Regions from separate parts of the Streptomyces sp. NPDC056361 genome, predicted to be linked through region 2. Evidence: riboswitches for the same ligand, from Rfam matches in the RefSeq annotation. Region 2 holds a riboswitch; the other holds the start of a gene.
What was found. Region 2 has a riboswitch for ZMP and ZTP ahead of glyA (serine hydroxymethyltransferase). Riboswitches for the same ligand answer to the same signal wherever they lie in the genome.
Positions count from the first base shown of each region.

Region 1: linked by a shared signal. The riboswitch ahead of ACFCY7_RS19415 (bifunctional 5,10-methylenetetrahydrofolate dehydrogenase/5,10-methenyltetrahydrofolate cyclohydrolase) and the one ahead of glyA (serine hydroxymethyltransferase) in region 2 are both predicted to bind ZMP and ZTP.

Region 1 is NZ_JBHJQI010000054.1:37,411-40,805, reverse strand. It holds gene ACFCY7_RS19425 (aldehyde dehydrogenase family protein) at 1-261, opposite strand, end outside; gene ACFCY7_RS19420 (GAF domain-containing protein) at 306-1,586, opposite strand; ZMP/ZTP riboswitch at 1,679-1,786, shown strand; gene ACFCY7_RS19415 (bifunctional 5,10-methylenetetrahydrofolate dehydrogenase/5,10-methenyltetrahydrofolate cyclohydrolase) at 1,815-2,669, shown strand; gene ACFCY7_RS19410 (SWF or SNF family helicase) at 2,858-3,395, opposite strand, start outside.
Region 2 is NZ_JBHJQI010000121.1:10,824-14,218, reverse strand. It holds gene ACFCY7_RS30295 (hypothetical protein) at 1-284, shown strand, start outside; gene glyA (serine hydroxymethyltransferase) at 453-1,721, opposite strand; ZMP/ZTP riboswitch at 1,786-1,876, opposite strand; gene rocD (ornithine--oxo-acid transaminase) at 1,985-3,190, shown strand; gene ACFCY7_RS30280 (polysaccharide deacetylase family protein) at 3,337-3,395, shown strand, end outside.

The sequences.
Region 1 (3,395 bases), on a different contig from region 2:
CCGCAGAAGGACGGTCGCCCGCTCGGCCGGGGCGGTCTGGCCCCACGCGGGTGCGGCGGCGTGTGCCGCGTCCAGGGCGCGTTCCACGTCCTCGGCGGTGCCGCGGGCGACCTCCGTGAAGGGGCGGCCGTCGACCGGGCTGGGGTTCTCGAAGTAGCGCCCGCCCGCCGGAGCGACGTACTCGCCTCCGATCCAGTGGTCGTAGCGGGCCTGGTACGACATGAGCGCGCCCTCGGTACCGGGTGCGGCGTAACGGGTCATGGGCATGGCCTCCCTGGGACGCGCCGGCCGTCCCTGGCCGGCGCTCACGGCCGAGTGTGGTGGCCCGTACGTTGCAAGTCCGTTGCGCCGGCCGACAGTTCCGCCTCCAGGGAGTCGAGCCGCGCCCGTACGGGGGGAAGCTGCGGTGCCGGTACGGCCGCGCAGAGCGCCCGCCAGACCACCACGTCGTCCTCGCCCCACGTGCTGTACGCCCAGTCGGCGAGCAGACCGGGATCCCCCCGGTCCACCAGTGCGGCCCGCAGCCGCCCTGCGAGCCGTTCCCGGAGCCGTACGACTCCGGGCGCGGTCGACGAGGGGAGCAGCGGGCCGGGGTACTCGGCGGCCGCGGCGGCGACCGCCCCGGAGGCCAGCCGCCGGTCCACCGCGGTGAAGTCCGCTTCCACGGTGTCCGCGAGCCGGTACGGACGGGAACGCAGCACGTCGGGGCCGAGGAGTGCGCGCAGCCGGGACAGTTCGGCCCGCAGTGTGACCGGGGTGACCGACTCGTCCTCGTACAGCAGGGTGAGCAGCCCGTCGCCGCTCACGCCCTCCGGGCGGTGGGCGAGGATCACCAGGATCTCGCTGTGCCGGCGGCCGAGCCGTACCCGCCGCCCGCCCACGGAGAGCACGGCCTCGTCCCGGCCGAGGGCCGACAGTCTGAGGTCTCCGGGCGCGGGGTCGGGCGCGAGCAGGGCCAGCTGGGACTCGGCCGCGCGTGCGACGGCCTGGACGAAGCCGAGGCTGTGCGGGTGCGCGAGGCCGGCCCCGCCCGTGATGTCGACCGCGCCGAGGACCCGCCCGGTGCGCGGGTCGTGCACGGGTGCGGCGGCGCAGGTCCAGGCCTGGACCGAGTGGCGGAAGTGCTCGGCGGCGACGACCTGCACCGGACGGTCGACGGCGAGGGCGGTGCCGGGCGCGTTCGTGCCCGCCGCCGACTCCGACCACCGTGCCCCGGCCACGAAGTTCATGCCGCGCGCCTTGCGGAGGGTGTCCGGATGACCCTCGACCCACAGCATCCGCCCGGCCGCGTCGCAGACCGCGAGCAGGTGCTCGCCGTCCGTCGCGTACGCCCCCATCAGTTCCCGGATCACGGGCATCGCCGCCGCGAGCGGATGGCCGGCGCGGTACGCCGTGAGCTCGTCCTCCTCCAGCTCCACCCGCGCCGCCCCGTCGGGGCTCACGCGCGCGCGTACGGAACGCCGCCAGGACGCGGCGACCAGCGGCCGAGCGCCCTCGGCGACCGGACCCGGATCCGCTTCCGCCGCCACCCACGCATCGCTCAACTCGGCCTCCCCGTCGAGGTCGTCACGGTCCGTCCCGGCCATCGTGGTGCCCGTGCGGGCCGCCGACAAGCGGCCGGACGGCGTTGCATATGCACCCTGTCCGGGACCCGCCCCACGGCGCTCACGTAGAGTGGGGCTCGGGCCGTGACTGGCGCTTGAGGTGGATCACCACCGGGGAGCGGCCCTGCGGAGCGCGTCGCGACGGCGCGGGTCCGCAGCTGCCGTGCGCCTGGGCGAACCATCCGTCAGAGACGACGCCCAGGAGTCGCCATGTCCACCAGCACCGCCATCCTCATGGACGGTACGGCCCTCGCCCGCCGCACGGTCGAGGAGACCGCCGCCCGCGCCGCCGAGATCACCCGCCGCACCGGCGTCACCCCGTGTCTCGCAACCGTCCTCGTCGGCGCGGACCCCGCCTCCGTGACGTACGTGAAGATGAAGCAGAACCGGTGCGCGAAGGCCGGAATCCGCTCCAAGCACGTCGAGCTGCCCGCCGAGACGACGACGGAGGAGCTCGTCGCCGCGATCACCGCGCTGTCCGAGGACCCGGAGGTCCACGGCATCCTCCTCCAGCACCCGGTCGGCCCGCACATCGACGAGCGCGCCGCCTTCGAGGCCATCGCCCCGGAGAAGGACGTCGACGGCGTCACCATGGCCTCGTTCGCCGCCATGGGCTTCGGCCTCCCGGGCTTCGTCTCCTGCACGCCCGGCGGCATCATGCGCCTCCTCGACGCGTACGACGTCGAGCTGAGCGGCAAGCGGGCGGTCGTCGTCGGCCGCAGCGCGATCCTCGGCAAGCCGGCCGGTCTGCTCCTCCTCGGCCGCGACGCCACCGTCACCTACTGCCACTCGCGCACCAAGGACCTCTCCTCCGTCGTCCGTGAGGCCGACATCCTCGTGGCCGCCGTCGGCAAGCCGAACTTCATCAAGGGCGAGGACATCAAGCCGGGCGCCGTCGTCATCGACGCCGGCTACAACCCGGGCAACGTCGGTGACGTCGACTTCGCCTCCGCCGCCGAACGAGCCTCCCTCATCACCCCCGTACCCGGCGGCGTCGGCCCCATGACCATCGCCGTCCTCCTCGCCCAGACCGTGGAGGGCGCCGAGCGCCAGCTCGGCCTGTAGCACCCGGGTGGTCCCGGTCGCCGCGTCGTGGCGGACGCCGGGCGCGCCGACCGGGGACCGCCGCAGGGGCCCCGGACAGGGGCCGTGGAGGGCGGGGAGCAAGGGCGCGGACAAGGACGGGGGACCGGGGACGGGGGACCGGGGAGAGGAACCGGTTCTTCGGCCCTACCCCGGTCGGCGGTACGCGCCTACCCTTCGTCGCCCGTGGCACCCGCCGCCCGAGGCGTCTGCGCCGTCGCGAGGGCGACGGCCGGGTCACGGTCCGGCGGCCCCACCGGGGACCAGTGAGCACCCTCCCTGGCGTACGGCCACCAGCGACCGTCGACGCCGAGCCGGAGCTGCGCCTCCGCACCCACGGCCGTCCACCGGGCGCCCGAGCGCCGCAGAACGGGCCGCTCGTCGTCCTCCCAGGCCTCCGCCAGCCGCGCACCGGCCCGCACGAGGCCTTCCGCGTCCGGGGTCCACTCCTCCTCCAGTACGGATAGGGCGGCGGCACCCCCGAGCCGCCACGCGCGCGTGGCCAGGTCCAGTTCCGCCGGTGTCCTGCCGGAACCGGCGGCGAGTCGTGCCCTGATCCAGGACACGGGCGAGTCCGCCGCGAGCCGTACGGCGTCCTGAGCGGCCGTCAGCCGAGACCCTGCCGGATTCTCCGTGGCGGACCCGGACATGGGCATGTACCCGGACCCGGATACGGCCCCGGATGCGGCCGAGGCCTCCGGGGACACG
Region 2 (3,395 bases):
GGCTCGACGAGTTCCCGGCCCGCCTGGACATCGGCTTCGCCAAGCAGGTGCGGACCCGGCCCGAGTGGGTGGACCTCCCGGACGGCGCGCACGGCTACTGGTTCGCCGCCCCGCACCTGCTGACCTTCCCGATGACGGACGGCTCGGGCGCGGCCTGGACCCACGAGGTCCGCACGGCGGGCCCCACGCTCCTCTGGACGAGGAACGGGGGCGCGCTCACCTTCCGCCTGGAAGGCATACCGGACCGCGAGCGGGCCCGCCGCACCGCCGAGTCGACGGGCTGACGGGCTGACGGGCCCAGGCGCACCGCTGGGCCGACGGGCCCGGGCGCGCCGCCGGCCTGGGTCGGTGGGGGCCGTGGGGCCCAGGCCGGGGCGGGCTGAGCCGTGGGTCCAGGTCGGGCCGGGCCGTGCCGGGCCGCGGGGCCAGGCCGGGCCGTGCCGGGCCGTGGGTCAGGTCGGGAGGCCCGGGGCCGGGTGGGCGGTCATGAGGTCGGAGACCTGGGCGCGGATGGCGAGGAGGGCGTCCTCGTCGCCCGTGCCGGCGGCGGTGACGGCGCGGTCGATCCACTCGGCGACCTGCGCCATGTGCTCGGTGCGGAGGCCGCGGGAGGTGAGGGAGGGGGTGCCGATGCGGATGCCGGACGGATCGAAGGGCTTCCGGGTGTCGTAGGGGACGGTGTTGTAGTTGACGACGATGCCCGCCCGGTCGAGGGCCTTCGCGGCGATCTTGCCGGGGACCTGCTTGGGGGTGAGGTCCATCAGGATCAGGTGGTTGTCGGTGCCGCCGGAGACCAGGTCGAAGCCGCGCGCGAGGAGCGCCTCGGCGAGTGCCTTGGCGTTGGCGACGACGGCGTGGGCGTAGTCGCGGAAGGAGGGCTGGGACGCCTCGCGCAGGGCGACGGCGATGGCCGCGGTGGTCTGGTTGTGGGGGCCGCCCTGGAGGCCGGGGAAGACGGCCTTGTCGAGGGCCTTGGCGTGCTCCTCGCGGGACATGAGCATGGCGCCGCGCGGGCCGCGGAGGGTCTTGTGGGTGGTCGTGGAGATGACGTCCACGTGCCCGACCGGGGACGGGTGGGCGCCGCCGGCCACGAGGCCGGCGATGTGGGCGATGTCGGCGACGAGCACGGCGCCGGCCTCGCGGGCGATCTCGCCGAAGGCCGCGAAGTCGATGGTGCGGGGCAGCGCGGTGCCGCCGCAGAAGATGACCTTCGGGCGCTCCTTGAGGGCCAGTTCGCGAACCTCGTCGAAGTCGATCAGGCCGGTGTCGTGGCGTACGCCGTACTGGACGCCGCGGAACCACTTGCCGGTGGCGGAGACGCCCCAGCCGTGGGTGAGGTGGCCGCCCATCGGCAGGGCCATGCCCATGACGGTGTCGCCGGGCTCGGCGAAGGCGAGGTAGACGGCGAGGTTGGCCGGGGAGCCGGAGTAGGGCTGGACGTTGGCGTGGTCGACGCCGAAGAGGGCCTTGGCGCGCTCGACGGCGAGGGTCTCGACCTGGTCGATGTTCTGCTGGCCCTCGTAGTAGCGGCGCCCCGGGTAGCCCTCGCTGTACTTGTTCTGGAGGACGGTGCCGGAGGCTTCGAGCACGGCGGCGGAGACGTAGTTCTCGCTGGGGATGAGGCGCAGGGTCTCGCCCTGGAGCCGTTCCTCGGCGCCGACGAGGGCGGCGAGTTCGGGGTCGGCCGCGGCGAGGGCGGGGTGGTGCTGCGGGGTGGTCATGGTGATGTCCTCCGGGCGTTCGGCGGAACGGTCCCGGGGCTGAGGTGCGCACGGGACCTGGGGCCCGTGATGCCCAGGCGAGCGGCACCTCGTGTGGTGGAGCCCGCGCGGCTCCCCCGGGGTCGCTTCCCCGTACGCCAGTCGCCACGCGTGTTTCCACAGTAGCGGGCGCGCCGTCGCCGAGGTTTCCCTGTCCGGCATCCGAGCGACGATAAGAAAGGGGCCACACGTACCCCCCGAGCCGCAGGACGAACGGAGATCCCGTGTCGAGGACAGAAGACGCGATCGCTGCCGCGGACGCGCACAGCGCGCACAACTACCACCCCCTTCCGGTCGTCGTCGCCTCGGCGGACGGCGCCTGGATGACCGACGTCGAGGGCCGCCGCTATCTCGACATGCTCGCCGGGTACTCGGCGCTCAACTTCGGGCACGGCAACCGGCGTCTGATCGACGCCGCGAAGGCGCAGCTGGAGCGGGTGACGCTGACGTCCCGGGCGTTCCACCACGACCGCTTCGCCGACTTCTGCGGGCAGCTCGCGGAGCTGTGCGGCAAGGAGGCGGTGCTGCCGATGAACACCGGGGCGGAGGCGGTCGAGACGGCCGTGAAGACCGCCCGGAAGTGGGGCTACGAGGTGAAGGGCGTGCCGGACGGGCACGCGAAGATCGTGGTCGCGGGGAACAACTTCCACGGCCGGACGACGACGATCGTCAGCTTCTCCACGGACCACGAGGCGCGGGACCACTTCGGCCCGTACACACCGGGGTTCGAGATCGTGCCGTACGGGGACCTGACGGCCCTGGAGGCGGCCGTCACGGAGAACACGGTGGCGGTGCTGCTGGAGCCGATCCAGGGCGAGGCGGGGGTGCTCGTGCCGCCGGCCGGCTATCTGGCGGGGGTGCGGGAGCTGACGCGCCGGCGGAACGTGCTGTTCATGGCGGACGAGATCCAGTCGGGCCTGGGCCGGACGGGGCGGACGTTCGCGTGCGAGCACGAGGGCGTGGTCCCCGACGTGTACGTCCTGGGGAAGGCGCTGGGCGGCGGGGTGGTGCCGGTGTCGGCGGTGGTCGCCGACCGTGACGTGCTCGGGGTGTTCCGGCCGGGTGAGCACGGCTCGACGTTCGGCGGGAACCCGCTGGCCTGCGCGGTGGCCCTGGAGGTGATCGCGATGCTGCGGACGGGCGAGTACCAGGAGCGGGCGGCGGAGCTGGGCGAGCACCTGCACGCCGGGCTGGGGCTGCTCGTGGGCGGTGGCGCGGTGGAGGCGGTGCGCGGGCGGGGCCTGTGGGCCGGGGTGGACATCGCGCCGTCGCGGGGCACGGGCCGGGAGATCTCGGAGCGGCTGATGGAGCGCGGGGTGCTGGTGAAGGACACGCACGGTTCGACGATCCGGATCGCGCCACCGCTGGTGATCTCGAAGGAGGACCTGGACTGGGGTCTCGAGCAGTTGAGGGCCGTTCTTTCGGAGTGACGGCGTCCGGTCGAGGGCGGCGGGCGGCGCGGGCACGCGGCGCGCCGACGGAGGCACGGGCGGCGCGCCGACGGGGTACGGACATGGCGAGGGCAGGGCAACTCGGGCCATTGACACGACAGTTGGTCTAGGCCAATGATGCGGCCATGCCGAGACTCCGTCTGCGTCACGCCGTGCGTGCCGCGCTCGCCGCCCTCGTCCCGCT